One region of the Glutamicibacter ectropisis genome, then DNA from elsewhere that is predicted to be linked to it. Evidence: predicted binding sites of a transcription regulator. Region 1 holds the regulator's gene; the other holds the start of a gene.

Region 1 (16,119 bases):
AAAATCTTAGTGAGTTCACCTATCTCGATGGGAAAGTGGCAGGGCCTTTTCTTTCAGACGATGCGCAAGCTGCTGAACTGCTCGTACCAATCTCGGGCGATACGAAAGCAAAATTAGCCGTTGAGGAATTGCGGTCCTTGCTTGCTGACCAAAAACCAGAAGGTACCACAGCGTATGTCACGGGCCCGGCCGGATTCAGTGCCGATCTAGCTGAAGCTTTCGGCGGAATTGATGGAGTATTGCTAGGGGTAGCACTAGTAGCGGTTCTGGTGATCTTATTAGTTGTCTACCGTTCGGTGCTCTTACCACTTGTCGTGCTGATGACCTCGATGGTGGCCTTATGTGCCGCAATCGTCAGTGTGTACTTCATGGCATCTGAAGGTTGGATTCGATTAGACGGCCAAGCGCAAGGTATTTTGTCGATCCTTGTCATTGGTGCGGCTACAGATTACTCGTTACTTTTTGTTGCCAGACATAAAGAAGCGTTGATAGCCGGTGCTAGCAAATGGCAGGCAGTGTCCACTGCGTTGAGGAATTCGCTAGAGCCGATTGTCGCTTCGGGTGGCACCGTTACAGTTGGTCTTCTTTGTTTGCTCTTCTCGGACCTGAATTCCAATAAAGCATTAGGTCCGATCGGTGCCTCGGGTATTGTTTTCTCGATTATTGCCGCCTTGAGTTTCTTGCCGTCAGTACTCGGTCTTCTGGGCCGAGCGGCCTACTGGCCGTTTGCCCCAAAAAAGTTGGGAGAGCATCAGCAAGTGGAGGGTGAGGTTGGATTATGGGGCAAGATCGCCAAATTCGTAGCCAAGCATCCTCGTCCGATTTGGATGATCACGATTGTCGTTTTATTTGCCGGAGCACTTGGTGTTACCCAGCTCAAGGCACATGGGGTACCTCAAAGTGAATTGGTGGTTGGTGGTTCTGAGGCCAAAGACGGACAAATAGCCCTAGGCCAACACTTCCCGGGAGGAACCGGGTCACCTGCAACCGTCATCGTAGACGAAGCGAACGCTCAGACTGCCTTAGAAAAAGTTTTTCATGTTCAAGGAGTCAACTCAGCGTATTTGCAGGCCGAAGATGGCGGCCCTGCCATCATTGAACGGGGTATTGAGCCTTATGAAGTTCAGGGGCGGAACCTCATCTCCGTCACGCTTTCTGATGCGGCCGACTCGGATGAGGCTAAAGAGAGCATTGTCCGGTTGCGTCAAGCCATGCATCAGGTCAACCCTCAAACGTTGGTAGGTGGCACCACTGCTACTCAGATTGATACCAATGCAACGGCGCAAGCGGACCTGAATAAGATCATCCCCACCACTTTGGCAGCGATCTTTGTAATTCTGATGTTGCTACTGCGCTCAGTTTTGGCTCCACTGCTCTTGATGCTGAGCACGGTGTTGTCCTATGGAACGGCTATGGGCGTCAGCGCGCTAGTTTTTAATAACGTGTTCAACTATGTTGGCGCAGATCCCTCCGTGCCGCTGTTTGGATTCGTTTTTCTTGTAGCACTTGGTGTCGACTACAACATTTTCCTCATGACGAGAGTGCGTGAAGAATCAAAGAAATGGGGTACCTACGCTGGCATGAGGCGAGGTCTACAGGTCACCGGTGGCGTTATTACCTCAGCTGGCGTTGTGCTTGCGGCGACCTTCGCAGCGTTAGGGGTTGTACCCATCATGTTCCTTGGACAGTTAGGATTCATTGTTGCTTTTGGCGTGCTGTTAGATACTTTCATTGTTCGTAGTCTCTTGGTTCCTGCTTTGGTCGAGGAGATAGGGCCAAGGGTCTGGTGGCCTTCCAAAATGTCGCGCAAAGACACAGCCATGAAGGCTGAGAACGTGGGCAAAGTCTCCGGTGATTCAACACCGATGCGCAGATCATCACAGACCTAAACGGCTTCGACACTGTAGAGTAGATACTTGTGCAAATCCGAGAATTATCGGTTGCATGCGTCGACGGTTTAGATTTCCCCTCCAGTTGAAGACACAGAATACTTCCGTGCGGATTCACTGGTGGTTGCAGACCATAGTTCTGGTCTAGCGCGAAGTGGACTTCCTCCTGGCTCGGCGTGCCCCAGCGTCTTATTTTGAGGCGTGCGAATCAGAGAGAAAGTTTGAATATGTCCGTAACTTTTAGCGCCCTTGGCGTGCCTGAAAACCTTGCGAATGTCCTTTCCGAGAGCGGAATCGAAACCCCATTCCCGATTCAGGAAGCTACTTTGCCTTCAACCTTGGCCGGTGGCGATGTTCTTGGTCGTGGACAGACCGGATCCGGTAAGACCCTGGCATTCTCCTTGCCATTGGTAGCTCGTTTGGCTCAGCGCCCACAGCGTCGTAAGGCCCGTTTCCCACGTGCACTGATCATGGCACCAACTCGCGAATTGGCAACCCAGATCGCTAAGACCGTGGATCCACTGGCGAAGGCCACGGGGCTGCGTACCACCGTGATCTACGGCGGCGTGGCACAGAGCCGTCAGGAAAAGGCAATGAACGACGGCGTTGATATCGTCATCGCCTGCCCAGGTCGTCTTGATGATCTGATCAAGCAGAAGATCGTCGACCTGTCCCAGCTTGAAATTTCTGTTCTGGACGAAGCCGATCACATGGCGGATATGGGCTTCCTTCCAGTGGTTCGTCGCATCATGGACCGTATGCCAACCGGCATACAGCACATGCTGTTCTCCGCTACCTTGGATAACGGTGTGGACAAGGTGGTCAAGCGCTACCTGAGCAACCCAACCATTCACTCGGTGGATGCTCCTGAAGCTGCCGTGAACACCATGGAACACCACGTATTTGTGGTTCCAAGCGATGATAAGAAAGAACTCATTCGCGTTCTAGCTCAGGGCACAGCTCGTCGCATCATGTTCATGCGCACCAAGCACCACGCAAAGAAAATGGCAGTGACCTTGTCCAAGGCCGGCGTACCTGCGGTAGACCTTCACGGAAACCTTTCGCAGAACGCTCGCGACCGTAACCTCGCAGCCTTCGCCTCGGGCGAGGCCAAGGTTTTGGTTGCTACCGACGTTGCAGCTCGTGGCGTGCACGTTGATGGTGTGGAACTCGTAGTTCACATTGACCCACCTGCAGAGCACAAGGCTTACACCCACCGTTCGGGCCGTACCGCACGTGCCGGTTCGGATGGAACCGTCGTGACTATCTGCACCCCCGACCAGCAGGGCGACGTTGTCTCCTTGCTGAAGCAAGCTGGCCTGAAGGTACCTTTTGAAAAGGTGAGCCTGGATTCGCCAGTTGTTGCCAAGGTAGTTGGCGAAGTTGCTGAGCATGTTCCATACGTTGCTCCAGTGCAGCAGAAGCGTAACCCAGCGAAGAAGAAGCCTGCTGGCGAAACTTCGAACGCACGCGGTGGCCGTGGTGGCGGACGCAATGCCCGTGGCGGCAAGCCTGCCGGTGAGGCACAGGGCCGCGGAGGAGACCGCCGCCGTTCAGATCGTTCCGGTGCATCGAACCAGTCGGAGCGTCCAGCACGCGAATCACGCGGTGCTAACGCCGAGCGTCCATCACGTGGTGCCAACTCCGAGCGTCCTTCACGTGGCGCAAACACCGAGCGTCCTTCACGTGGTGCCCGCGGTGCTAACGCGGACCGTCCAACAAACTCCTCGCGCTCAGCACGATCCGGTGGTCGCAATGCTGCAGGTGCCGCAGGTGGCCGCTCACGTGGACCACGCCGTGCATCAAGCCCTGCTACCGGCGGGCGCTAAGAACTAGTACCCAAAAGAAGCCCCAGACAGCCAAAAGCTGTCTGGGGCTTCTTTTTGGTGGTGGGGTTCCGGGCGGATCGGAAAATGACAATTGGAGACTTTTACACCAGATTGTGCAAGCGTTTCCTATGTAAAAAGTTGGAAAAATACTGAAAAGTTTGCTGTTTTCCCTGTATCTGAGTGTAAATGTTGGAAACGCTTGCACTTGATGGAATTCGCTCAGTAGTGTGGGCTGAATCACTGGCGAGCCAGCTCTTATGGCTTGCCGCTCGCACCTTCGAATTCAATGGAGCATTTCGTGAACAGCAAAAGCGCTGCTTCCTCCGTGCGCAGTCAGCCACTGCCACCAGGCCTTCATAAACGTAGTTGGCGTCGTTGGGTCACCGCCTTGGCCGCAACCCCGATGCTGGCGCTCGCACCCATGGCGCCACTGGCTAGTATTCCTGCCGCAGCAGATGAAACTTCTGTGACTCTGGCCGGTTCTTTTCAGTCGTTGTTGGGATGTTCCGCTGACTGGATGGCTGACTGTGAAGCTACCAGTCTGCAATCCACGGACCAGGAAGGGCAATACAGCCTGGAAGTGGAAGTTCCGGCGGGGAACTATGAATACAAAGTAGCGTTGAACAAAAGCTTTGACACGTCTTATGGACTGGACGGGGGAGAAGAGAACATTCCCCTAGCACTGAGCGCGGATAGCCGATTGCGCTTCACCTTTGATACGGCTACGGGGCTGACGCAGGTTGTGCCACTGGACCTTCGCGGAGAATATTCCGATACTGACGCCGATTTGGTCTCTGCGCCGGTCAGGCAAGCCGGCTCTGGTGAGCAGTTTTATTTCGTCATGACAGACCGCTTTGCCAATGGGTCAACGGCTAACGACACCGGCGGTTTGGAAGGCGATCGGCTAACCACCGGGTTTGATCCGACGAACAAAGGATTCTTTGAAGGCGGTGACATCGCAGGCTTACGCTCCAAGCTTGACTACATCCAAGGCCTTGGCACCAGCGCCATCTGGCTCACACCCAGTTTTAAGAACATGCCGGTTCAGGGTAGTGGTGATGATGCCAGCGCCGGATACCACGGCTATTGGGTCACCGATTTCACTCAGATCGACCCACATCTAGGCACCAACGAAGAACTCTCCGAACTGATCGATGACGCCCACAAACGTGGCATCAAGGTGTATTTCGACATCATCGTGAACCACACCGCAGATCTCATCGATAATAAGGAAAAGAAGTATTCCTACGTTGAGCAATCTTCCGTTCCCTATAAGGACGCTCAGGGCCAAGCCTTTGACCCGGCGGACTACGCAGGCAGTGATACCTTCCCAGAGCTAGATGCTTCCAGTTCCTTCCCCTATACCCCGGTTGTTTCTGATCAAGTCAAGAAGGTCCCCGACTGGCTCAATGATCCAACGCTCTATCACAACCGCGGGGACTCAACATGGGAAGGCGAGTCGGTCACCTACGGCGATTTTCAAGGTCTTGATGACCTCATGACCGAAAATCCTAAGGTCGTCAACGGTTTCGCAGAGGTCTACAAAAACTGGGTGGACTTCGGAATTGATGGCTTCCGCATCGACACCGCAAAACATGTGAATTTTGAATTCTGGGAACAATGGACCAAGCAAGTCCAGGACTATGCTCGGGCCCAGGGTAAAGATGACTTCTTCATGTTTGGCGAAGTTTATGATGCCGATGCAAAGAAGCTTTCGCCCTACGTGCGTAAGACGGAAATGAATTCCGTCCTTGATTTCACGTTCCAATCTGCTGCTGCCGGTTTCGCGGGAGGCAATTCAGCCAAGACGCTAAGCACGCTGTTCTCGGCGGATGACTATTACACCACGGCAAATACTTCTGCTGATGCGCTACCAACTTTCCTCGGTAATCACGATATGGGGCGCATTGGGTACTTCCTGAACAACAGCAACCAGAAACTCAAACGTGATGAACTGGCCCATGAGCTGATGTTCCTGACTCGTGGCCAGCCGGTGGTTTACTACGGTGACGAACAAGGATTTGCAGGCACCGGTGGAGACAAGGACTCTCGCCAATCACTGTTCGCTTCTCAAGTCTCGGACTATCAGAACCAAGAGTTGATTACCGGCGAAAAGCTCGGAACCCAAGATCGTTATGACAGTGATTCTCCGTTGTATCAGCACATCGCGGCCCTCTCTAAACTTCGCGAATCAAACAAAGCGCTGAAGGGCGGGGCACAAGTAGAGCTATACGCCCAAGATTCCAAGGGAGTTTATGCTTTCTCGCGTGTGGACCGTGACGAGAAAACCGAATATTTGGTGGCCCTGAACAACTCGGAGGAATCCGCTGATGTTGAGTTGTCGACTCTGACCTCCGACGCAAGTTACTCAGCGCTCTATGGCGCGGAGGACAAACTCAGCAGTGCTGTGGACGCGAAACTCAACGTGACAGTGCCGGCGCTATCTGCAGTGGTTTATAAGGCTGACAAGAACGTAGATAGTGCTGCCTTCACACCTGAGATTTCCGCTCCAAAATCTGGGGCCGGGCTCAGCGGCGTATCACCCGTATCCGTGGATCTAGGCGAACAGGCGTGGGCTGAAACAAGCATGTCGTGGCGCGAAGTAGGCACCGAGAAGTGGCACCTACTGGGCGTGGCAGAAGGCCACACCCCGCGAGTCTTCCACGACGTTTCATCGCTATCACAAGGCACCTTGGTGGAATATCGCGCCGTGAGTACCAATGCCGCAGGTGAACACAGCGCAGCTTCCACCTATGCTTCCGTGGGCAACGACGTTTCCGGGTTCGCGAAGGAAAAACCGGTTGAATCGGATATCTCCATGGTTACCGTGCCAGGAAGCCATAACACCGAAATGGGTTGTGTCACCGACTGGGATCCGGCCTGCGAGGCAGCCAAACTCACTGAACAGCCTGGTGGGGTCTACTCTGGCGAATTCGATGTCCCAGCAGGGGACTATGAATACAAGGTAGCCATCAACGGATCATGGGATCTGAATTACGGCGCTGGTGGCATTGTCGGTGGTGACAACCTCAAATATTCTCACGAAGGCGGGACCATCAAGTTCTTCTTCGATCCACGCAATAACATCGTACAAAGCGATCAGCAGGGTCCGATGATCACCTTACCGGGAAGTTTTCAAGACGAGTTGGGCTGTAAATCCGACTGGGATCCAACCTGCCTCGCTACTTTAATGGCGGACGGTGATGCTGACGGTACCTATGAATTCACTACGGAGAAGATCCCGGCTGGTACCTACGAATTTAAGGTGTCACACAACTTCGGGTGGGACGAAAATTATGGCGTTGACGGTGCCGCCGGAGGTGCTAACTACAGTCTCTCGGTGACCGAAGGGAAGCCGGTGAGCTTCAGCTATGACTCGAAGACTCACCTGCTGCAGATTGGTTCTGACACCCATACAGTCGCCGGCGTTGGTCAAACGAAAGCGCAGTGGATTTCTGCAGACACCCTGGTCATTCCTCGTGATTTGGGTAGTGGCGAGAGGTATGCCCTTTACGCTTCCAAGGACGCCAGCTTGAAATTGGACGGTGAAGAGATCTCCGGTGCGAAGCCAATCGAGCTCAAGGAAACTATTGGTGGGTTGAGTGAAGAACAACGCAAGAAGTTCCCTCACCTTGCCGACTACCGTACCTTGCGTGTTGAGCTAGAGCGCGAAGACGTAGCCTCTGCATTGCGTTCACAACTGGCCTTGGCACGATTTGATGGCGAAGGGGATACCCAGAAACTCACCGCCTTCACCGGAGTTCAGAGTGCTGGTGTCATTGATGATCTCTATGCCAAGGCACTTGAAGATGTAGAACTCGGCGTGAGCTTCACCGGGAAACGCCCTACTTTCAGGCTCTGGGCTCCCACGGCCCAAAAAGCAACACTGCTGATTACTGACAAGAAGGAGAAGGCCGCCCGATACGCTGCTAGCTATTCGGAGGACAGCGGTGTGTGGACGGTGAAGGGCAAGCCTCAGATGGCTGAGGCGAAGTACCGTTGGGAAGTCCAGGTGTTCGTCCCGGAAACCGGCAAGATTGAAACGAACATCGTGACGGATCCTTATTCGGTAGCACTCACGACTAATTCCACTCACTCGGTGGCGGTGAGCTTGGACGATCCTCACCACCAGCCAAAACAATGGCGTAAGGCCAAAGCCAAAAACGTCGAAAAAGACGTGGACCGCAGCATCTATGAACTGCAGATCCGTGACTTCTCGATTTCAGATGCTTCGGTGCCCGAGAACCAGCGGGGCCGCTACGGAGCGTTTGGAGCCAACGGAGCCGGGAGTAAACAGCTCAAACAGCTTTCTGAGGCCGGCCTGACTACCGTTCACCTGCTGCCAAGTTTTGATATCGCCACCATCGAGGAGGAACAGTCGCAACGTGTTGAGACGGACTGTGATCTGAAGTCGCTGCCGGCAGCCTCAAGTAAACAACAAGAGTGCGTTACTGCCCACGGTGATGAAGACGGATTCAACTGGGGCTACGACCCCTTCCATTTCATGGCTCCGGAAGGCTCGTACGCCACGAACCCTGAAGGAGCGAACCGTGTCGAAGAATTCCGCTCAATGGTCGGTTCTTTGCACAGCATGGGGCTAGAAGTAGTGCTTGATCAGGTGTTCAACCACACGGCAGCTTCTGGTCAGGCCGATCGCAGTGTGCTCGATAAGATCGTGCCCGGTTACTACCACCGACTTGATGCCACCGGGAAAGTGGAAACCTCGACCTGCTGCCAGAACCTAGCTACGGAACACGCTGCGGCGCAGAAACTGATGGTTGATTCCCTGGTGGTGTGGGCCAAGGACTATAAGGTTGATGGATTCCGTTTTGACCTCATGGGCCACCACTCGCGAGAAACTATGGAAGCTGTACGCAGCGCATTGGATGAACTGAAACCGGGACGCGACGGAGTGGATGGCAAGTCCATTTACCTCTACGGCGAAGGATGGAATTTTGGTGAAGTGGCGGACAATGCTCGCTTCTATCAAGCCACTCAGGGTCAATTGAACGGTACCGGCATCGGGACCTTTAATGACCGACTGCGCGATGCCGTTCATGGTGGCAGTCCTGTTGACTCATCCTCAACATTCCGTCAGGGCTTTGGCACCGGCTTGGGCACGGATCCCAACGGCAACAAGGTGAATGGGAGCACCGAGGAAGCGTTGAAGGATCTCGGCCACGAAACTGACCTGGTGAAGCTCGGCTTGGCCGGCAACCTGGAAGGTTTCGAATTCCTGACTTCGGATGGCAGCGTGCACCGGGGCGATGAATTGGATTACCGCGGAGCGAAAGCGGGCTACGCCTCGCAGCCGGGGGAGGTGATCAACTATGTTGACGCGCACGATAACGAAACGCTCTACGACCTCACTGTGCTCAAGTTGCCACGAGATACCTCCATGGAAGATCGAGTGCGAATGAATACTCTCTCGCAGGCGACCGTAATGTATTCACAAGCTGTTCCGTTCTGGCATGCCGGAACCGAGTTATTGCGTTCAAAGTCTTTGGACCGAAATTCCTATAACTCGGGGGACTGGTTCAACCGCATCGACTTCTCCGGCGTGGAGAATACTTTTGGCTCCGGGCTTCCACCCAAGGCGGACAACGGTGAGAAGTGGGATCTGATGGCTCCACTATTAGAAGACCCTGCGCTCAAGCCCGATGTCACGGCGATGGCTAACGCTGAAGGGGCAGCTTTGGATTTGCTACGGACTCGTAAGGAGGTAGGTCTGTTGCGTTTGGGCTCAGCTGATCTCATCGAGCAAAAGGTGAGCTTCCCGCTGGGTGGGTCCGAAGCCGAACCAGGAATTATCGTGATGCGTATCGACGATACCGTGGGCAAGGATGCTGACCGCAAGCATGATGGGGCCTTGGTGCTCTTCAATGCCTCGCCGAAGGAGAGCACGCAGACCCTTGAGGAATTAGTAGGTCACGATTATTCGCTCGCTAAGGCGCTCTCGGGTGGAAGTGATGACCGGGTGAAGTCGACTTCGTTCGACAGTGCCACCGGTGAGCTGACTATTCCGGCGCGCACTGCGGCGGTGTTGGTGGAACCTCAGGGCTCGGCCAAGTAGCAGTACATGGGAGCATTCCAGATGGATCATCTGTCAGCGGCATCTGGATGAGCGTGTTGACTGATGACCTGATTGAGTCAGTGCGGCAATCGAGGTTTTCATTGCCAAAGCGTCCATGCTGACAGCGAACAACCCGCTCTCGTTTTCGCGAGAGCGGGTTGTTTCATTGTGTCTGTAAATCAGTTTTGGGGGTCTTTGCGACGACCAAAAATGAAGTAGGAAAGGCTTCCCAGTACGTTGAGGCAACTGACCACGGCCCACAGGGGTTTTGGCCCTCTTACCAGCCGAGCGGGGCGTCGACGAAGATCGCGCAAGGCTGCAATCATCAAAGTCAGTTCGATAATTCCAGCGGCGACTACAGCTATTTGGGTGCGGCGATCCAGCTCCCGAAATGACCGTTTTTTCGGATGGTTGAGGCGGTGAGAACCACTGGTAGTTTGTCCTTGAATGCCTTGCGTGTCCTGTGTCTGAAAATTATTTTTCGGCATGGGAATCATTCTTGCACTTTGTTCGTTGAAGAAGACAGAACGCAAAGTTGAGTGAGGTTGGCTCAAGTTAATTTGACAGTCGAAAGCGGCTGAGTAAACTTGAGTCCAGAACGCTCAATCAGGATAAATATCCTCAGCGTTAGTACTTTCAACCAAGGCAAAGGAGAGCCATTATGTCGCGTGCCGTAGGTATCGACCTAGGAACCACCAACTCCGTAGTTTCCGTGCTCGAAGGTGGTGAGCCAACCGTTATCGCAAACGCGGAAGGCAACCGTACTACCCCGTCGATCGTTGCTTTCTCGAAGAGCGGCGAAGTCCTGGTTGGCGACATCGCCAAGCGCCAGGCAGTGAACAACATCGACCGCACCATCGCATCGGTCAAGCGCCACATGGGCACCGACTGGACCATTGACGTTGATGACAAGAAGTACACCGCGCAGGAAATCTCCGCACGTACCCTGATGAAGCTGAAGAACGACGCCGAGGCTTACCTGGGCGAAAAGGTCACCGACGCAGTGATCACCGTTCCTGCATACTTCAACGACGCTGAGCGCCAGGCCACCAAGGAGGCCGGCGAGATCGCAGGCATGAACGTCCTGCGTATCGTCAACGAGCCAACCGCTGCTGCACTGGCTTACGGCCTGGAAAAGGGCAACGAAGACGAGCTCATCTTGGTCTTCGACCTCGGTGGCGGTACCTTCGACGTCTCCCTGCTCGAAGTTGGCAAGGATGACGACGGCTTCTCCACCATTCAGGTGCGCTCCACCGCTGGTGACAACCGCCTCGGTGGCGATGACTGGGACCAGCGCATCGTAGATTGGCTGCTGGCACAGGCCAAGGCTAAGGGTGCAGACCTGTCCAAGGACAAGATTGCCCTGCAGCGTCTGAAGGAAGCTGCTGAGCAGGCTAAGAAGGAACTGTCCAGCGCTACCAGCACCAACATCTCCCTGCAGTACCTCTCGGTCACCCCAGAAGGCCCAGTGCACCTGGACGAGCACCTCTCGCGTGCAAAGTTCCAGGACCTGACCAAGGACCTGCTGGAGCGTACCCGCAAGCCATTCAACGATGTCATCGCAGAAGCAGGCGTCAAGGTTTCGGATATCGCTCACGTGATCCTCGTTGGTGGTTCCACCCGTATGCCAGCCGTTGCTGAACTGGTCAAGGACCTGGCCGGCAAGGAAGCTAACAAGGGCGTGAACCCAGATGAGGTTGTTGCCGTGGGTGCAGCCTTGCAGGCAGGCGTTCTGAAGGGTGAGCGTAAGGACGTTCTGCTCATCGACGTCACCCCACTGTCCCTGGGTATCGAAACCAAGGGCGGCGTGATGACTAAGCTGATCGAGCGCAACACCGCAATCCCAACCAAGCGTTCGGAGACCTTCACCACCGCTGAAGACAACCAGCCTTCGGTATCCATCCAGGTCTTCCAGGGCGAGCGCGAGTTCACCCGTGACAACAAAGCTCTGGGCACCTTCGAGCTGACCGGTATCGCACCGGCTCCTCGTGGCATCCCGCAGGTTGAGGTCACCTTCGACATTGACGCCAACGGCATCGTGCACGTCTCCGCTAAGGACAAGGGCACCGGTACCGAGCAGTCGATGACCATCACCGGTGGTTCCTCGCTGTCCAAGGATGACATCGAGCGCATGGTTCAGGAAGCTGAAGCACACGCCGAAGAAGACAAGAAGCGCCGTGAGGCAGCTGAGACCCGTAACGCCGCTGAGCAGGCTGCCTACTCCGTAGACAAGCTGATCAAGGACAACGAGGACAAGCTGCCAGAAGAGGTCAAGACCGAGGTTCAGGCCGACGTTGACGCTCTGAAGGCTGCCCTGGAGAAGCAGGACAACGACGACGAGGTCAAGACCGCGTTCGAGAAATTGCAGGCTTCCCAGACCAAACTGGGCGAGGCAATCTACGCTAACGCACAGGCTGAAGGCGCTGCTGCCCCTGAGGGCGAGCAGGCTCCAAACGCTGATGAAGACATCGTCGACGCCGAGGTCATCGACGAAGACGAAGCCGACAAGAAGTAGGGAGTTAGGGAATATGTCCGAGGCACAGGACCAGAACGAAAACTCCGGCCAGGAGCCGGAGAACCAGCAAGAGGCTGCCGAGACGCAGCCAACCGCTGACGCCCTGGGTCAGGCCGAGGCGATCCTGAACGAGGCTGGCGCCGGCGTGGACGACTCAGCTGCACAGCAGGAAGAAGCCAGCGCCGGTGAAGCCGAGCTGCGCAACGACCTACTGCGACTGCAGGCCGAATACGTCAACTACCGCAAGCGCGTTGAGCGTGACCGGGCAGTGGCGCGTGAAAACGCCGTCCAGTCCGTGCTCAACACCCTGCTTCCGGTGCTCGATGACATCGATGCAGCCCGGGCGCATGGGGACTTGACCGACGGCCCGTTCGCTTCGATCGCGAACAAGCTGGACACCATCTTGGCCCAGCATGGTCTGGAGCGCATCAACGAGGCCGGTGTGGAATTTGATCCAAACATCCACGAAGCACTGCTTCGTCAGGCTGTCGCGGATATTCCAGCCGACCACGTAGGGCAGGTGCTGCGCACCGGCTACCGCAAGGGAGCTGTCATCTTGCGTGCAGCTCAGGTGCTGGTAGCAACCGGCGAATAGCCACGAATAACACAATCTGAAACTGCCCACTGCCGAGAGATCGTCAGTGGGCAGTTTCGAATTGGCATTGAAAGGACGGGGCCCTGATGGCAAGTCAGGACTGGATCGAAAAAGACTTCTACGCCATTCTGGGCGTCGCCAAGGACGCCAGCGAGGCGGACATCAAAAAGGCGTACCGCAAACTTGCACGCAAGTACCACCCGGATACCAATCAGGGCGATGCGGCCGCTGAACAAAAATTCAAAGACATTTCCGAAGCGCATTCGGTGCTCGCCGACAAAGAAGAACGCGAGCAGTACGACGCCATCAGCGCCATGGGCTCCGGAGCACGCTTCTCAGCTGGCGGACCGGGCGGAGCACCGGGCGGTCAGGCCGGCTTTGAGGATATCTTCTCCAACCTCTTTGGTGGGGGAGGCTCTGCACGCTCACGCGGTGGACAGCCCGACTTCTCCGACCTCTTCGGCGGGGGCGGTTTTGGCGGCGGTGGTTTCGGCCAGAGCGCACCACCACGTAAGGGCGCTGACCGCACGGCTAATACCTCGATCTCCTTTGCTGGATCCATCAAGGGAACCACCATTGGACTGCGCGAGCAGAACGGCGAAGTCATCGATGTGCGCATTCCCGCGGGCATCAAGGATGGACAGTCCGTCCGCGTGCGTGGCAAGGGCCAAGCCGGAGCTGCTGGCAATGGCGACCTGCTGGTGAAGGTCAAGGTCACCGAGCATCCATTCTTCAAACGCGAAGAGAACAACATCCGCATCCATGTCCCAGTGACCTTTGATGAAGCGGTGCTGGGAGCCAAGATCCACGTGCCAACCTTGGACGGGGAAACGGTAGCGATGAAGGTTCCTGCAGGCTCTAACTCCGGTCGTACTTTACGCCTGAAGGGTCGTGGCGTGAAGACTTCCAAGGCCACCGGCGACTTGCTGATCACCTTGGATGTCGTGATCCCGCAGAATCTGTCCGATGAGGCAAAGAAAGCGGTGGAAGATTTCGCTGCTGCCACGGCAGGCGAAGATCCACGCGCAGACTTGGCTGCCAAAGCCAAACTCTAAATCGGATCGGTTCTTAGCTTCCCCGACATGGCCTCGAAGTGGCATGGCGGGGAAGCTAGACTCAATGACTAGAGGCTCTGTATCTAACAAGCCAAGTAGAAAGGTGGTCGAAGCAACGTGAACGGGGAGTACCTGCGTCCTGTCTTCGTCATTTCTGTCGCCGCTCAACTGGCCGACATGCATCCGCAGACACTACGTCAATATGACCGGATTGGGTTGGTCTCACCAAGCCGTCAGTCCGGTAAACAACGACGCTACTCTCAACGCGATGTTTCTCTGCTCCGCCAAGTACAGGCGTTGAGCAAAGATGGCGTCTCCCTCGAAGGCATCAAACGCATCCTTGAGTTGCAAGACCAGGTTGCCTACCTGCAAACCGAGGTCAACGACCTGCGCAACGAGCTCAGCGCGGTACGTGCCGGTCAAACCCGCATCTTTGCCGCCGGCACCTCCGGGGGAGACGTAGTATCTCTGGCACGCGGTATGCGTCCGGAACGCCGCGAACCGACGGTGACACTGTTTACTACTCGACGGGCTATTGGCCGCTAGATTCGGCCATGGCGTGCTAGCCGCGCCTGTAGGTTGGTTCGCACGGCGGGCCACTCATGCGGAAGAATCGAGAAGATCACGGTATCGCGCAGCGTACCGGTGATCGGATCGTATTTGTGATTGCGCAGGACACCATCCTGTTTGGCCCCCAAACGCGCGATGGCTGCTCGCGAGACTTCGTTGTGCCAGTGCGTGCAGAACGCGACTGAGAAACAATCCAGCTCTTCGAAGGCTCGCTGAAGCAGCATGAATTTTGCTGCAGGGTTGATACCGGTGCCTTGAACCTCAGGGGACAGGTAGGTTGAGCCGATTTCCGCGCGGTGGTTCGACTCATCAATGTTCAGGTATGTGGTGGCACCGACCGCCTTGCCCGTAGACATATCAATAATCGCAAAAGGCGCCATTTCACCAGCCGCCTGCAGGGCCAAGCGCTTCTTGATATCACCGAGCATGTCTTGGGCAGAAGGTACCGAGGTGTACCAGATTTCGTCTAGCCCTCCGGTAGTGACAACCTGTGCTAAGTCATCAGCATGCTCGGGTGAAAGTTGTTCCAACCGCACGCCGGCGTATTCCATCGTGGGCGTCTGCGCGTAGTCATTGATCTCGGATGAGGTAAGGGCCATGGAATCCATCCTATGGATTCCATGGCCCTTACCTGGCGTTAATCTGCGATATTAACCGACACGCGTGTAGGCCAAGTCGAAGACCAGACGTCCAGCTTTGAGTGCCTTGCCTTCAAAACTGGTCAGAATGCGACGTTCAAAGCGCGGTGCCCAGCCACCTTGTTCATCAATGAATTCAGGCTCGGGGTCAAAGCCTTCCATACCCTCGCGGCGAACCTTGGTCAGGTTGCTGGCTTCACCGGCGAGGTTGCCCGGGTGCTGGTTCTGGAAGTCTGCGTGTTCTTCAAGAACTTCACGCATCTGTTCTGCGTAGTTGGACCAGTCGGTGGCCAGACGCAGAGTACCGCCGGGTTTGAGGACCCGGGAGACCTTGTCGAGGAAGGACTTCTTGATCAAGCGACGCTTATGGTGACGAGGTTTGTGCCAAGGGTCGGAGAAGAAGATCCAGATTTCGTCGGCACTATTTTCACCAAGCATCACGTCCAGAACCTCTGGAGCGTTCGCCTGAACGGCACGAACATTGCTAATTCCAAAGGACTCGACCTTCAGCATCAACTGGGCCAGTCCTGGACGATACACCTCAACGGCGAGGTAGTTACGTTCCGGATCATCCTTGGCAGCGTTGGCAATGCACTCGCCTAGACCGGTACCGATTTCAACGACCAATGGTGCGGTACGGCCAAAAGCTTCGGTGGGATCAAGATGGAAGTCATCAGCAACCGAGGTGTCAGCAATCTTGCGTGGAGGCTCAATCACGTACTGATCTGCGTTGCGCTCCCAAGCACTTGCCCGGCGACCTTGCAGGCGGTTTCCACGACGGACAAAAGAGACCGGCTCAGCCCTGAAAAGTGCGGGGTCTCGTGGGGACGACGCCTGGGGTTGCTGCTGTTCTTCGCTCGATTCGCTCATGATGATTAATTCTAGACGAGCATTGGCACTCTCATAGGGCCGATGGATAGGGGATTGGCCACGTGGATCAGGGAAGAATCGGGGA
Region 2 (16,119 bases), 1.4 Mb from region 1:
GATCCTTGACCAGCAACCTGTTCAGATCCAGACCACCGTCAAAATAGTCCCGGGCAGGCGAAGGGAATCCCATCGCTGATACGGCCTGCACCGGACCTGCGCTAGAAGGCTCCGGCACAAAAGGCTCTGCGTTGCTCAAAGCTCCACCTCACCATTACCCAAAACTAGTACAAACTTTCGAACATTTAGAATTGTACTCGGTTTTCGCACCCCGTGTTCCACCCCGGGAAGGACTTAGCATTCCGGAGAATTTAGGTCGCTAGATCGCGTTTAGTTGATAGCCCGTTTGGGGTTCGCGTGCCACTTCGCTGGCTCGGGCCGACATATATGAACTCTAGTGCAGCGCCTTGACCCGCCAGCGTTCTACCCTAGAAGGAACGATCTTTTGTTTTCGGTCAAGGAGTCACGTGCAGGTTTTACTAGTCAGTGCCGGTGATGTCGCCATCGAGGCGGGCTTACGTTTTGCCCGTGCTGGAGATCAGGTCACCGGCTGGCGACGCAATAGCGCTAAGCTGCCGACAAGTTTCACCGGTCAGGATGTCGACCTGCTCCAACCCGCTTCTTGGCCACAATTCAACCCCGAGACCGAGGTCGTGGTGTTCACTCCGGTCCCGGCGGCTCGCACCGTGGAGGCTTACACCCGCAGTTACTTGGAAGTGGCTAAGGAGCTGGTTTCCCGGTTGAAGGTGCAGGCACCGCAGCTCAGGCGCTTCATTTATGTTTCTTCTTCGGCCGTTTCGGGTGGTGGCGAGGGCGAATGGATCGATGAGTCCACCGAGGTAGCGCCCAACCGCCCAACTTCACAGGTGCTGGCCGATACCGAGCAGGTGCTACTCGATTCGGGTTTGCCGGTGACCATCCTGCGCGCTTCCGGAATTTACGGACCGGGTCGTAACCATCTGATCAATCAGGTACGTGATGCCAGCGCTCGAACACCGCTCGAATCGCATTGGACCAATCGCATCCACCGCGACGATCTGGCCCAGGCAATCGTACACAGCGCCGCCCTGGACGAAACCGGCACGCAGATCTACATGGTCACCGACAACGAGCCTGCGCAGATCGGCGAGATCTATACCTTCCTCGCCCAACAGCTAAGTCTGCCGGTCCCACAGCAAGCCACCGAACCAGCAGTGCGTCGCGCGGCCAACCGGCGCATCCGCAATGACAAGCTATTGGCCACGGGCTTCACTTTGCAGTTCCCCGGATACCGTGAAGGGTACCGATCGGTGTTGGCCGGCGAATCCACGCGACACGCTTAAAAGAACGAACCGGCGCGATCCCACCATGGTTTGAGTTCGCGCCGATTCACTTTACTCAGGTTCCTGATGTGGAGCAGAACTGGTTAGAAGCCGTTGCGCAGCGGGTTGAAGTGGCGCGCGATGGCTGGCACAGACTGTCCGGTGATCTGGGCAGCCAGAATCTTGCCGGTCAGCGGGCCAAGGGCCACGCCCCACATGCCGTGTCCGCCGCCCACCGAGACGCGTGAGGAAGCGGTCTGGCCGACCAGCGGCAGGCCGTCGGCGGTGCAGGGGCGCCCGCCAACCCACTCTTCCTTGCGGTTCTCCCAGTTGATGCCCTTGTAAACCGGGGTTGCAGCGGCAACGATGGCCTCGATGCGCTTGGGCTCCAGCTTGTGGTTGACGTCGCGGAACTCCATGGTGCCGGCGATGCGGAAGCGGTCGCCCAGCGGGGTGCAGGCCACACGCTGGGTAGGGAAGTAAATCGGGTGAGTTGGCATGTCTTCTGGCTCAACCGTGAAGGAGTAGCCACGGCCAGCCTGGACGACGACCTTCACACCGAACTTGCTGGCGATATCAGTCATCCAGGCACCGGTGGCGAGCACTACGTGGTCGGCGGTGATGGCACGGCCCTCGGAGCCGATGACCGTCACGGAGGAACCGTTGTCGCGCACGTCGGTGACGTTGAAGGTGCCGATGATGTCCCCACCACGAGCGATCACGGACTCGGCCAGCGACTCCATGAACTTCGGCGGGTTGATGTAGCGCTGGCCCTTAATGGCCACGCCAGCAACAACGTTGTCGGACAGGGTCGGTTCGATGTCGCGCAGCCGATCGCCACTGAGCAGGTCAAAGTCGACGTGCCCGCCGGTCTTGTGGATCATCTCGAACTCGTGCAGCAACGCGTCACGATCCTTCATGGAGATGAAGCCGGTCAGGAATGGGTCGGCAGGCTTGGTCTTCTCCTTGGTCCCCGGTCCCGCAGCAGTGTCTTCGGCGATCTCATCGAAGGCATCCAGGCCGGTGTGTCCCACCTCGGAGAAGATGCGCATGGCTTCTTCCCACTTCTTGGGGGTGGAGTGCCAGGTGAAGCCGAGCAGGAAGCGCAGCAGCTTAGCATCGGCCTTCAGCGGGATGTACAGCGGCGAAGCAGGATCCAGCATCATCTTCAAACCCTGCGAGAAGATCGATGGCTCGGCAATCGGTAGGGTGAGCGCCGGGGTCAGCCATCCGGCGTTACCCCAGGAAGATCCCGAGGCTACGCCGCCACGGTCAACAACGGTGACTTTGACACCGGCTTCTTGTAGGTACCAAGCCGTGGACAAACCGACGAATCCGGCGCCGACAATGACAACATGATCTGGCGCAGTTACCGCTGCCATGACCCACTCTCCTAGCAATTCCTTGGCCTCTATGCACGAGGTTGTATGTGTTCACTGTCGCGCGATCTACGATGAAATTCAACGCGTTCTGAGGATTCAACAGTGATAGCCACCACACTGTTGTGTGATTTGCGTTTTCTGCGGAATCTGGAACTTTTCACCGTATTTTTAACAGTTCTCCAGTGGAACGCGAAAAGTTTAGCTACGCGTGACCAAGTAGCTGACCCCTGAGCCCCACCGCCCAATCACCGTCTGCGTACACTGAAAACAAGTGCATCATCATCGCCCCACCCCGACCAACCAGCACAAAGGAACATCACCACACACATGGCCTCACGTAAACCAGCCAAAAAGAAATCAGCGCAGGGACACCCGGCCCGCCGAGCAGGAGCTAGCTCCGTGCCTTTCGAGACTGAAGTACGTCAGGCGCTTCAACCGTTTAAGTCTCAGCTCTTCCGCCATTTCCAAGAAGAAGGTCAGCCAGCCAGCGAAACGCGTGCAGCCATCGAAGGGTTAACCACCTTGCTGACGGTGCACGCTCAGTTGCGCAAAAGTGTTGATGTCCAGTCGCTGGATCCAACGATTCTTGGTGAGCAGCTTGGTCACCTATCGTCCTTGGGTAAAGAGGTCGCAGCAACCAGCGCCGCGATCCTCAAGCACTACCTCACGTTCCTAGGGACCACCGCTAACTTTGGCGGCAGCGTCGAGGACTTCAAACAGACTTTTGAGTTCCTCTCACGTATGGCTGGAGATTCGCCGATCGTCGCACCTTTCCTAGAAGACGATGAAGCCAATGGCGCATTCGAATCGATGCCATTTGTGTTTGCCGCTCGTGAACTGATCCAGTGGGTTGGCGCGGGCAAGCCGAGCACTCCCGCCGGCGTGCTGACCGGCGAAACCTTGCAGGACGCTGCCCAAGCATTGGGCCTATTCATCAAGGTCGATGAAAGTGCTGACGCGCCTGAAGAGAGCGCCTGGGAGCCAGAGGATGGAACTGTAGTTCCCGCGCTGGCCGACATCCCCCGGCTTTCCGCGTACTGGGACGCGCTGATCGGCACCGCCATGCTGACCTACCAAGCACCTAACGCTAAGCCGACCGAATCATTGAGCGAAGCATTGCTTGCTTCAAGCGGGGCAGGTTCGCGCGTAGTTAAGGAACTGATCGCGGAAGTGCTGTACTCGCACATCCTGATCAACACCTTGGAAAAGCCAGGCCAAGCGCAGATCGCCGAAATGGTTGCTGGTGTTCTGAGCAACGCCGCTTCGTCCACTCCTCCGCGCACCGAGTTTGCTCTGCAGATCCCTACCCAGGATGATCTTCCAGCAGAGCAGCATCACCTGATCCCGAGCTTGGAAGAGGTTGTGCCACAGGTTGAATCCCTGCTTCGTATCTTTGAACGTGAAGGCCTTGTGGAAATCGACGATCTGATCACCGTTCCACTCGTGCTTCGCTCGTCGTTGGAGCGCGCGCTGGGTAAGGTCTCGGATCATGTGCTGAAGCACGATGCGGCTTCCGAAACACCAGAAGCGTAAGTCTTGCAGTAATTGAATAGTGATGGCTCCGGAGGTTCTCCGGAGCCATCACTATTTGAAGAGATTATTTACTATCCGTGCAACCTTTGAGAGTTCGCACTTAAGTTATAAAAGGTACGCTGCACTGCTGACAGACAACGGCGGGGCGATGGGGGCGCAACCGCCGATGAAAGATCAGTCCGTTCAAACAATGCAACGCACCTTTTAATCACCTCAGGTCCTTCATGATGCCACTCGCAAAACACCACCAAGTACCTCATTGGTGATCGGTCTTCACCGATACATGTCTAACCTATCGCGTTCACAAGAATTTCGAAATCATACTTTAGTAGGAGGGCAGGGCTTAGAACGGGATGCTGGCCCGAAGGATCCACTGCCCTTTTTCGGCGCGGGTCGAGAACTTTCCTCCAAAAGCGCGCATTCGGTCGGACATTCCAACCAAACCGCTTCCACCCTCAGGCAATCCCTTTGATTTCGTACCCGAAACATCGATCTGATTAGTAATTTCTAGTACAGCTTCAGTTCCGTTGGACACCAGCTCAAGAGTGCACGATGTATCGGGGGCACCGTGTTTTATGACATTCGTTGTACCTTCTTGCATCACGCGATAGATCGCGGTTTGTGCCGAACGAGGAAGTTCCGAAATCTTCTCATCCGTGGTTGAGGTCACTTTAAAGTTTGCGTCTCGAAGTCGTTGAGCAAATAAATCCACACCCTGAAGTGCATATACCGTCGTTGCGGCAGGTTTATCGACAGCAGACCCGGCCTCATCGGACATCGTTCCGTCGGCTCTCAAAACGTTTAGCATCAGACGCAAGTCGTGCAGGGTCTCGGAACTCAGTTTGGATATGACATCGAGGGTCTCCAGAGCCATTTGTCCATCATTAGCAAACTTGGCGGCCTTTGATTGCATTACCACGATGGTGATGTCGTGGGCGACGATGTCATGAAGATCGCGAGCGATGTTCTTCCGCTCCCTCTCAATGGCTAGTTGAGTCTGTTGCTGAGCTTTCTGCATTTGTCGTACCGCTTCAGTGTTTTTCTCGCGCAAGACATAGATACTTCGCGTTAAAAAGTAGGCCAGGAGCGTCAACGGCACCAACGCCACGAGCAGTACCGCATCGCTTCCAGCCTGAATTCCAAATTGCACCATCCATGCAACAGTCAACGTCAGGAAAAGACCTCGGACGCTGCGTGCACTAACAGTGGCCGCTAGTGATGCGAACACCATGAATGAAACTATGGTCCAGAAGAATAACGAGGCATCATTCAAGAAGAAGTATGCGCCCGCGACGAAAAGGCCAAGAGATACGGCGATCCAGCGAAACCCTAACGCTAGAGCTACGCAGAGCCCCACCCCAACAAGGGCACCGCGAATAGATACGTCTGAGGAACCGCTAAATCCCTCTTGCAGAAGGGTAACGAATTCACTGCTGGAGACGGCAATGAGAATCGCCATTCCAGCCCAAATGATGACACCCCGGCCAGCAAGGTGCTTGGTCAGGGTGCCTTTTAGTCGTTCACTCATATGCCGAATAATTCACGGCAACGACTTTCAAGTCAAATAGATCGGTTACGGACAACTCACACCGTAGTGCTTGCAGAGCCACATGCCGAAGTCTGCACCCCAACCCGCTGGTGTGGCCACCGAACCAGAGCCGATCTGCCCCGAGTCCGCAGATGCGGGAGCCGCAACTGCAGTCAAAGGTGTCAAAACCAATGCGGCGACAGCCAGCATCTTCAAAGCCTTCATAACGAACCCCAAATCTCGTTAACTTATATACTTTCAAGTGAACAGGCCGATTGGCGGTCAAAAACATCGACTCAAAGGAAACAAATGGAACAAATCAAGGTCCTAATCGTCGATGATGAACCCCTTATTCGACATGCGTTGAGCACAATCCTAGCAACGGATCACGGAATTGTAACCGTATTTTCTGCAGAAAATGGGAAGCAGGCAATCGAGTATTGTTCGGACCATGAGGTCGACGTAGTTCTGATGGATTTGCAGATGCCAATCATGGATGGGGTTAGCGCTACTCGCGCCATCAAATCCCACATAGACAGCCCAGCAATCCTTGCAATTACGGCATTTTCATCGGATGAATATCTGATTCCAGTCCTCACCGCTGGCGCCAGCGGATACCTTGTTAAAGATTCTGAGCCGGATGAAATTATTAATGCGGTTCATGCAGTTCATCAGGGTACCGCCGCCATTTCACCTTCGGTTTCTTCGGACCTAATTTCGGCCGTTCGCAATGCGTATGTCGATAATTCGCAAACCGTCGAAGATCTCATTTATGATCTGGGGATTACCAGTAGAGAAATTCAAATTCTTAAATTACTTGCTCAGGGATTAAATAACCCAGAAATCTCTAAAACTCTGGGCATCACCGAAACTACGGTCAAGACTCACATGGCAAAAATCTTCGCCAAGCTTGAAGTTCGCGATCGCGTGCAAGCACTCGTGGCAGCGGCGCGCATGGGAATTGTCGAAATCCACAAAGACTAAATTTCGTTCACTGGCAGTGTGACATCCGACGCTCAGAAAGATATTTTGCGAGCCACGGGAATATCCTGAAGCCTACAGCGTTGAACATGAGCATAGACCGCTCAAGTTTCTACTAGGAGGCTCACTTGCCAGCATTTTTTGGTGCACCCTCAGACGGCTCGTTTGAGGAATTCCTCTCTCGGTTCCTCTCGTCACGGGCTCAGGCAGCGCGTCCCATCGACATTACTCGCCTGCTTTCCACGCGTACGCACGAAGCAGTAGCAACGGCTGCGGCCATCTCGCACGAGCACGGGCACGACGAAATTGACTCCCTGCACCTGCTCGCTGCCCTGATTCGTACCGAACCTATCGGTGAACACCTCACCGCCATGGGCATCGACATCGAAGCTCTAAGCCAGGATACCATCGCGCACATGCCAAAGAGCCAAGAAAAAGGCGAAAAGCCAACCCGGCTATCCTCGGCTGCCCAGCGCAGTCTCTTCGATGCCTACCAGGTAGCCCGTAACTACGGTTCGACCTACATCGACCCGGACCACCTCTTCCTCGCTTTTGTGTTCAACCCGGAATCCCCGGTCAGTCACCTGCTGGCCCAACACGGAATCACCGGCCAGTCCCTCCAGCAGGCAGCCATGGAACAGGCGCAGCGCGCCCAAAATGGCGGCCAGGATCAGGGCCAGGAAGACTCCGATGCTTCCATGCTCGAACGCTACGGTACTGATCTGACCGCACTGGCTGCTGACGGACAAATTGATCCGGTCATCGGGCGTGATGACGAGCTGGATCAGGTTGTTGAGATCCTTGCTCGCCGTACCAAGAACAATCCGGTGCTCATCGGTGAAGCTGGCGTAGGTAAGACCGCCATTGCCGAGGGCCTGGCGCGTGCCATCGTTGATGACGAGGTCCCCGAGCAAATTCGTGGTTCCCGACTGATCTCCATCGATCTGCCCGGAATGTTGGCCGGCACCCGATACCGCGGTGATTTCGAACAGCGCCTCACCGGCCTACTGGAGGAAATTGCCGACGCAGAAGGTCAGGTACTGGTATTCATCGACGAGATGCATCTGCTCGTAGGGGCAGGTTCCGGCGAGTCCGGAAACATGGATGCCGCCAATATCCTCAAGCCACGGTTGGCTCGTGGAGAGCTGCACCTGATCGGCGCCACCACCCTCGACGAATTCCGCAAGGTAGAGAAGGACAGCGCTCTGGCCCGCCGCTTCGGCAAGGTCATGGTTGACGAGCCATCTCAGGAAGTCGCCCTGGCTATTTTGGAAGGCCTGCGTGAGTCCTACGAGGATCACCACCAGGTGCAGTACACCCCGGCAGCTCTCAAGGCAGCCGTGGCACTGTCGGCTCGCTACCTGACCGATCGCCAGCTTCCGGACAAGGCCATCGATCTGATCGATATCGCTGGTGCTCGTCGTTCCATCGCTGCTGGCGATACCGAAGACGTGCAGTCCCTGCGCGCCGATCTGGTGGAAGCCGAACGTGAGAAGTCTCGTGCCATCGGCGAGGAACGTTATGAAGATGCTAGTGCCTGGCGCGATCACATCGCCGAGCTCACGGCGCGGATTAACGCTGCTGAAGAGGCCGGCGATGCCGGGATCACGCGAGTGGTAGACGAGGCTCAGATCTCTGAGGTCATCTCCCGTTCCACGGGCATTCCGACCTCCCGGATCACGGGCGATGACAAGTCGCGTCTGGCAACGCTGGAACAGGCCCTACATGCTTCGGTTATCGGCCAGAAGGATGCGGTGTCCGCAGTGGCTCGTGCCGTGCGCCGTAACCGCACCGGGCTATCCCCGGCAGGACGTCCGATCGGTTCGTTCCTCTTCCTGGGCCCAACTGGCGTGGGTAAGACCGAATTGGCCAAGGCGCTAGCTACCAACCTCTTCGGTTCGTCCGATTCGTTGGTGCGCGTGGATATGAGCGAGTACGGAGAGAAGCACACCGTTGCACGCCTGATTGGTGCCCCTCCGGGCTATGTTGGCCACGACGAACCAGGCCAGTTGACCGAGAAGGTACGACGTAACCCATACTCGGTGATCCTGCTTGACGAGATTGAGAAGGCCCATCCGGATGTGTTCAACGTGCTGTTGCAGGTGCTCGATGACGGCCGTTTGACCGACTCTTCAGGCCGCACCGTGGACTTCTCGAACACGCTGATCCTGATGACCAGTAACCTCGGTGGTGAGTACCTGGCTAACCGGGCCGGTAACTTCGGCTTCACCTCGGCCAAGGCCGGTAGCGAAGCCAGCGAGATCCGCGCCAAGGTGATGAGCAAGGTGCGCGAGTTCATGCGCCCCGAGTTCTTGAACCGTCTTGATGAGGTCCTGCTCTTCTCCAAGCTGTCGCAGTCGGAGATCGGCCAGATCGTCAAACTGGTCATCGCTGATACGCAGCAGCACCTGGCAGATCAGGAACTGGATCTGGAAGTCAGCGAAGCAGCCGTGAACTGGTTGGCGTCCGAGGGATACGACCCTGAGTTTGGTGCTCGACCACTACGCCGACTGGTTCAGCGTAAGGTACAAGATGCCATCGCCGATCTGCTGATCGATGATTCGCTGACTGCCGGCGACACCGTCTTGGTGGACTTTGCTGAGGACAAGTTGGTGGTGCGCAAGAAGGTTGATGCGCCAACCCCACCGGCGCAGAGCGAGCAGGTACCTAGCTTCTTCAATAACTAGGTAGCGCCAGCTTCAAGGGGGCTTGTTGCCCGGGGCTTTTGCCCCGGGCAACAAGCCCCTTTTGTGCGCCCTGAGCACATCAGTTAACCGAGTTCATTGGGGCTCACCGAAGGATCAGATTTCGAACATGGAATCATTAGGGTTTTCGCTCAGTTTCTCTAATTAATAGCTTTTGTTGATTCATTCCTAATAGACTGAGAATTCATCACTCTACTAGGAGCTAATCTTGCGCGTCCGAAGTCTCATGACCTTATCCTTGGCGGCCATCTTGATGACTGGATGTAGCGCAACCCAAAGCCCAGAATCTCCTGCAGAACCGACAAGCGCCGCAACCACGCCAGCAGTTTCCAGCGCAACAGCTACGACTGCTGACGTTGAGCTGGCCGAAAACTCGCTCGCCCCGTCTCCTACAGAGGCAACGTCAACGCCCCTCACCGGCCAAGCCTGGGCTGACTCAAAAATTCAAATGTGGAAAGACAATTCTGGCATCAAATCCACGCAAGGATTCCTGTATCCCTATAATTTGATGACCTCGTGGGAGTCTCCAAAAGAGGGCGTTCTGAATATTTATTTGGATAACAGCATGATCTTTAACCGGGACGGAATGCAGGAAAGTTATGAGACACGCGAGGATGAACTGCGTTTCATGGGTCGAATAATGTTCGAGAGCGTCGGCGAGAAATCGCCAGAGTTTGAAAGCGTCACTTTCGCCACCGAGGACGGCAAGAATTCAGGAACTTACTCGCGAGCTCGCACCGGCGCAGATCCCAACGACCGCAAAGCCTGGGCCAACGAAAAATACGTGCAGTGGCTATCGGGCATGAACGACGTATACGAGTCGATGTGCCACGCAGAAATTACCACCCTAGAGGTGTACCGCAGCTGCCTTCCCGACGACCCACACGCCTACGTAGATAAAGTAACCTCACCTGCCTTCGGTGAACTTGTTGTCACGATCAAAGACGGTCCTTGGATGGATGGTACTTACGACATGCCTGCGTCGGGTTTCGTCGCCTCAAACATGCTCATCAAGATCAATGACAAAGCTGCCGTTGGGGAGCAAGTTGAAAAGCTCACCGTCATCGCCCGAGGCGGTGAAGATACGACCACCTCCCCACGGGAAGAATGGCTGCAATAAGCACCAACATCTACCCCATAGATTCTTTGAGCGGAAAGAGCACGCTCTAGGGTTGACGTTATGACCCAAGAACTATCGATTCCGTTTAATGACTCCGAGCTCAGCGCCCTCTTGTACCCGGCAGAGAAAGCTCGCGCGTTCATGATTCTGGCTCACGGATCTGGTGCCGGTAAGAATCATGAGTTCATGACTGGTTATGCACAAGCCGTCGCGGACCTGGGAATCAGCGTCTTGAGCTTCAATTTTCCATATATGGATGCCGGAAAGAAGTTCCCCGATAAAGCACCGACCGCAATTGCCGTTTGGCATCAGGTACGTGCATGGGTTGATGATCATTTAGCCAGCGGGCTTCCAGTAGTCGTTGCTGGCAAGTCCTTTGGTGGACGGATGGCTTCGTTGGCTATCGCCGAGGGGATGCCAGCAAAAGCTTTGATCTTCTTGGGTTATCCGCTGCACGCTCCAAAGAAGGAAGACAAGCTTCGCGACGAGCATCTCTACCCATTGACGGTTCCCATGCTGTTTTTGGAAGGTACCAAGGATCCCTTCGCCAACCCATCAAAAATGGAAGCAGTCGTTGCGAACCTCAATGAATCGGCCGAACTAGTTTGGTTTGAAGGCGGTAATCACTCCTTCAAAGTAGCTCGTTCCAAACGAACAGTGGCACAAGATGGCGCCTGGCTGGCCAGTGCGTCCGTCGACTTCATCTCCCGATACGCACTCTAGTCTGAGTCGCGCAACCAATAACCGTGTGGGTTATCGAAGAACTCTTGCCACTGACGCACGAGCTGTAAGTGTTCAAACTGGCTCTCCCGTAATCCCCACGCTCCAACTTCCAGAATCTGCGCCTCTGGGAACGTAGCGAGCATCGGGGAATGGGTGGAAATGATGATCTGTGATCCCCCATCAGCGATGGTTCGCAGTAGCTTCATCAGTCTTGCGCAGCCAGCAAGAGACAACGCGGATTCCGGCTCATCCAAGATCCATAAGCCCTGGATAAATGGGACTCGCTCTTCCACGAGATCAAGGAATGACTCACCGTGGCTACGCTCGTGCAATCTAGTTTGGAATCTTGACTCTTCAAGATAGGTATAAAAATTATGCATGGTTTCAGCACGCAAGAAGAATCCCTTGCGCGAGGCAGCGGCACCACGCTCAAGTTTCAACTGTTGCCATAATTCTGATTCGCTGGGTCGCGTCGCATTCATGGCACCGGTTGATCCACCCTCGGCGTTCATTCCATAAGCCATCGCCAAGGCTTCAACGAGCGTCGATTTTCCAGTTCCGTTCTCACCAACAATGATGGTCACTTGCCCAAAATCCAGACCTTCATGAAGCAACTGACGCACCACCGGTAAAACAAAGGGCCACTGCTGGTTTCTGAGCAGTGCGTCCGGATCAATAGCTTCGACGCGTCTGACCGGCAAGAACATCTGTGAAAAATCCACAGACTCACCCTTCCTGGCGTTGCAAGAAACTATAAACCTCAGTTTCATCCACACCGGGGAAAGCTCCCGTGGGCATCGCCGCCAGCAGGTGAGTGTTGGCACGCGTAGCTGGCCAAGCATTTCCAAACCACTGGTCAGAGAGGTGGGCTGGTGGACGACGGCAGCAATTTTCGTCAGGGCAGGTGGACTGACAGCGTTCCTTGGTATCGCGCCCACGGAACCATTTCACGTGCTCAAAAGGGACACCAATAGAAAGCGAATACAATCCTGATGAGTGCCGTTCGGTACGTGCAGAACACCAAAAGGTGCCGTTGACGGTATCGGTATATTGCTCAAAAGATCGGAATTTATCCATCTGTTCAAAGACGACACGGCTGGTCCAATATCGGCAGATAGTCTGCCCTTCGATAGCGCCGGTGTGGTCCGCAGGGAAGTTCACACGATCATTCTCATAGGCCTTATGCAAAATTCCGGACTCATGAACCTTTTGGAAGTGACAGGTCATACCAAGGTGTTCGGTGGCGAGATTCGTGAATCGGTGCGCGGCGGATTCATAAGACACCGCAAAAGCATCGCGCAAATCCTCAATAGCCAACTCTCGGTTATTCTTGGCCCTGCGCAGATACTCAACTGTTGATTTCTCCGGCAACATCAACGCCGCTGCAAAGTAGTTGGTGGCCACGCGTTGGGAGAGGAAATCAAAATAATCCGTAGGGGTCTTATGCCCCAGAACGTGATGCCCCAAGGCCTGCAGTAGAACCGACCGCGGATCATGCTCAGTCCGATTAGCCTGAGTCAGGTAAATACGCATGTTTTTCAGATCGGTCACGGATCGTGTGGAGTGCGGCAAATTTCCCACAAAACGCAAGCTGAAGCCTAAATGCTCGGCAATGTCTGCTGCACGGTGATGAGAAAGTGGTCCGGCATCGTGACCGACGGCCGAGAGCACTTTGGCAGCTTCCTGCTCAATATCCTTGTAATAGTTATTGCGACGTCGCATCTCCTGGCGCAACGCAGTATTAGCTCGTCGGGCTTCTTCCGGAGTCGCAGCCTGTTCATTCAGTCGTCGTTCGAGTTCGTGTTGCAGTCCCACCAATGATTCGAGCACGTCCATAGGAAGACGGGTGCCTACGCGCACTGTTGGAAGACCCAAAGACTCGTAGAGCGGGCCACGCTGCGCGCGCTCAAGTTCAATTTCCAAAGCAGCTCGGCGTGAGGGAGGTTCAGTGCCCAAAAGGTCATCAACGCCAACATCGAAAACTCCGGCTAAGGCTTTGAGCAGAGAGAGTTTCGGCTCACGCTTTCCGTTTTCAATGAGGGAAAGTTGGCTCGGCGCGGTATCGACCACGGCCGATACATCGTCCAAAGTCATCTGTTTGCTCTTGCGAAGGAAGCGAATCCTACGTCCCAAGGCAATAGCATCCATCTCCGGTGTTTCTCCGGAGCCATTGCCATTTTCCGGCGTCGTCGCACGGTTCCATGTGGTTGCAGTCACATACCCAGAGTAAGCGAAGAACGTAGAAATTTTCCAGAACTCTGTACGTTCAGTTACTTTTCTAGGGCTTTAGGTCCTTCCCAGCGCGAAAAATTCTTAGTTCTTCCACTGAGGATCGCTGTAGCTTTTCATGTCACATCTAATGCTTGCCGACGGAATCTAGCACTCTGACCACCCCATAAATGAGCCCCCGGAGTTAGCATCCAGCTGCGCGGAGGTGCAGAAATCCTGGAGTGCTTTCATCGTGTGCAACAACAAAATTAACTGGCCCCATTCGTGCCGATGACACGACACAACTGGTTGGTCAGTTGCGCATGGTCACAGGCAAGTAGACTCGAACCATGAGCGAAGCACAGGCTACTTTTGCGCCGGAATCCATTCTTGAATTGTCCAAGAGCGCTAAGAAGCAATGGGAGCTAGGGCAGGTCCGCCTCATCGCCGCGGGCACCCTCTCTGATGCTGGCACCTTGCAGCGCAGTTCCGAGGCCGAAGCTACCTGGCAGGTATCCATTCGCTCCATCGAAAAGGAAGCATCCTTCACCGCAGCTCTACCTGCGCAAGTGATGACCCTGATTGCTGGAGACTTCGTGCAGCTGGAGGTCGAAGGTGAGCCACATGGTCTAGAACCATTGCGTCCACTGAAGTTCACGTCCTCCGCCCCAGTAGAAGCCAGCCAACCCACCGAAGAACTGCTCACGGTTTATGTTGCCGCGGATCCGCAGAAGGTTCGCCCGACCGTTCGAGTCGTTGAGTTATCGAAGAAGCGTGAACAGTACCTCTTTGATGGTCAACTTGGCATCCTTGTTCAAGGTTCCGCAGTGCTATTGCTTGGAGATCAGCAGCAGGCGATAAATCTTCGCGACACTGTTGCTGGATCAGATGCTCAGGAACCGCGCATTTCCGGTCGCGGTGTCATGGCGGTTGTTTCTTTCGATCTAGCTTGATCGACCACGAGCATCAGTGCGCGCCCGGTCTCTCAAAACAAAAACCGAAGATTTTTACGTCGTGACATCCAGCTACGCGCAGTCACGGAGCGCGTAGCTCCCTTTTTTAGCGCACTGAACATCCCGCAACCCCGGGGCTAACAGCGCTCTTGATTGCAGCCGCACCTGGGTTCCTATTTTCAGCTTCCCGCGGCAAAATCCCTAATCAGCTGGCACTCAAACGTGTTCTACCAGGCGTCCGCGACGGCGCATTTTCCCCGTAAACACACGAGTGCTTCTAAAATTTGCCACTTTTTCTTGGTCAAATATCCAGATTTGGCCAATTTTTTAGGTTCTGGCTCACTTCGGGCGGAAGAAGTTCAAATCTTTCACTTTTGTTAAGAAGTGCGGATCTTAATCTCAAAAACCTCTATTTCTGCCCTTGCGCTTGAGGAAAAGTAGTTGTCACGAAGAAGTTCACAAGATCACCTAGCGATCAACATGAACCCGGAACTTGTGCGAAGGAGCCAAGGAAATGACTACCGAGAACACCAACGAAACCTCGATCGACAACCGCATCGCAGCCATCGAAACCGATTGGGAAAACAACCCTCGTTGGAGTGGCGTCACCCGTGACTACACCGCAGCCGATGTCGTAAAACTGCAGGGTCGAGTTCAGGAAGAGCACACCCTAGCAAAGCGTGGTTCGGAGAAGCTGTGGAAGCAGCTCACCGAAGAAACCCCGACCGGCGGCTACACCAACGCACTGGGCGCACTGACCGGTAACCAGGCAGTACAGCAGGTCAAGGCCGGACTTCGTGCCATCTACCTTTCAGGTTGGCAGGTCGCAGCCGATGCAAACCTCTCGGGCCAGACCTACCCGGACCAGTCGCTCTACCCAGCAAACTCGGTCCCACAGGTAGTTCGTCGCATCAACAACGCTCTACAGCGTGCCGATCAGATCGAATTCTCTGAAGGCATCCAAAGCGTCGAGGACTGGATGGTCCCGATTGTTGCTGATGCAGAAGCTGGCTTCGGTGGCCCACTGAACGCTTACGAGCTGATGAAATCCATGATTGCGGCCGGCGCCTCAGGCGTTCACTGGGAAGACCAGCTGGCCAGCGAAAAGAAGTGCGGCCACCTCGGCGGCAAGGTGCTGATCCCAACTCAACAACATATCCGCACCCTGAACGCGGCCCGCCTGGCCGCCGACGTGGCTGGCACACCCTCCGTGGTCATTGCCCGCACCGATGCTGAAGCAGCAACCCTGATCACTTCGGATGTTGATGAACGAGATCAGCAGTTCATCACCGGCGAGCGCACCCCCGAAGGTTTCTACAAGGTCACCAACGGTATCGAACCATGCATCGCCCGTGCCAAGGCTTACGCACCATATTCGGATCTGATCTGGATGGAGACCGGAACTCCTGATCTGGAATTGGCTCGCAAGTTCGCTGAGGCAGTCAAGAAGGACTTCCCTGATCAGATGCTCTCCTACAACTGCTCGCCTTCCTTCAACTGGAAGAAGCACCTGGATGATGCAACCATCGCCAAGTTCCAGCGCGAACTGGGCGCCATGGGCTTCAGCTTCCAGTTCATCACCTTGGCTGGCTTCCACGCATTGAACCACTCAATGTTCGATCTGGCTCAGGGCTACGCGAAGGACGGCATGAGCGCCTACGTCGAACTGCAGGAACGCGAATTCGCTTCCGAGGCTGCTGGCTACACCGCCACCAAGCACCAGCGCGAAGTCGGCACCGGCTACT

The links. The regulator HspR, encoded in region 1, represses chaperone genes until heat shock. The targets are predictions, from matches to a motif close to AAGTTGAGTCNNNNNGACTCAACTT.
Region 2: the regulator HspR is predicted to act here: its motif matches at 6,752-6,776, upstream of QMQ05_RS01995 (ATP-dependent Clp protease ATP-binding subunit).

What each region holds. Positions count from the first base shown of each region.
Region 1 covers NZ_CP125942.1:2,653,902-2,670,020, reverse strand. The annotation lists gene QMQ05_RS12530 (MMPL family transporter) at 1-1,889, shown strand, start outside; gene QMQ05_RS12525 (DEAD/DEAH box helicase) at 2,117-3,718, shown strand; gene pulA (pullulanase-type alpha-1,6-glucosidase) at 4,122-9,791, shown strand; gene QMQ05_RS12515 (PLD nuclease N-terminal domain-containing protein) at 9,971-10,279, opposite strand; gene dnaK (molecular chaperone DnaK) at 10,453-12,306, shown strand; gene QMQ05_RS12505 (nucleotide exchange factor GrpE) at 12,320-12,901, shown strand; gene QMQ05_RS12500 (DnaJ C-terminal domain-containing protein) at 12,988-13,956, shown strand; gene QMQ05_RS12495 (heat shock protein transcriptional repressor HspR) at 14,134-14,502, shown strand; gene QMQ05_RS12490 (GNAT family N-acetyltransferase) at 14,499-15,125, opposite strand; gene trmB (tRNA (guanosine(46)-N7)-methyltransferase TrmB) at 15,177-16,034, opposite strand.
Region 2 covers NZ_CP125942.1:415,954-432,072, reverse strand. The annotation lists gene QMQ05_RS02025 (LexA family protein) at 1-73, opposite strand, end outside; gene QMQ05_RS02020 (NAD(P)H-binding protein) at 408-1,262, shown strand; gene QMQ05_RS02015 (NAD(P)/FAD-dependent oxidoreductase) at 1,346-2,623, opposite strand; gene QMQ05_RS02010 (hypothetical protein) at 2,951-4,156, shown strand; gene QMQ05_RS02005 (sensor histidine kinase) at 4,500-5,684, opposite strand; gene QMQ05_RS02000 (response regulator transcription factor) at 5,994-6,668, shown strand; gene QMQ05_RS01995 (ATP-dependent Clp protease ATP-binding subunit) at 6,794-9,352, shown strand; gene QMQ05_RS01990 (hypothetical protein) at 9,579-10,490, shown strand; gene QMQ05_RS01985 (alpha/beta hydrolase family protein) at 10,551-11,213, shown strand; gene QMQ05_RS01980 (AAA family ATPase) at 11,210-11,935, opposite strand; gene QMQ05_RS01975 (helix-turn-helix domain-containing protein) at 11,940-13,361, opposite strand; gene QMQ05_RS01970 (HutD family protein) at 13,772-14,374, shown strand; gene aceA (isocitrate lyase) at 14,889-16,119, shown strand, end outside.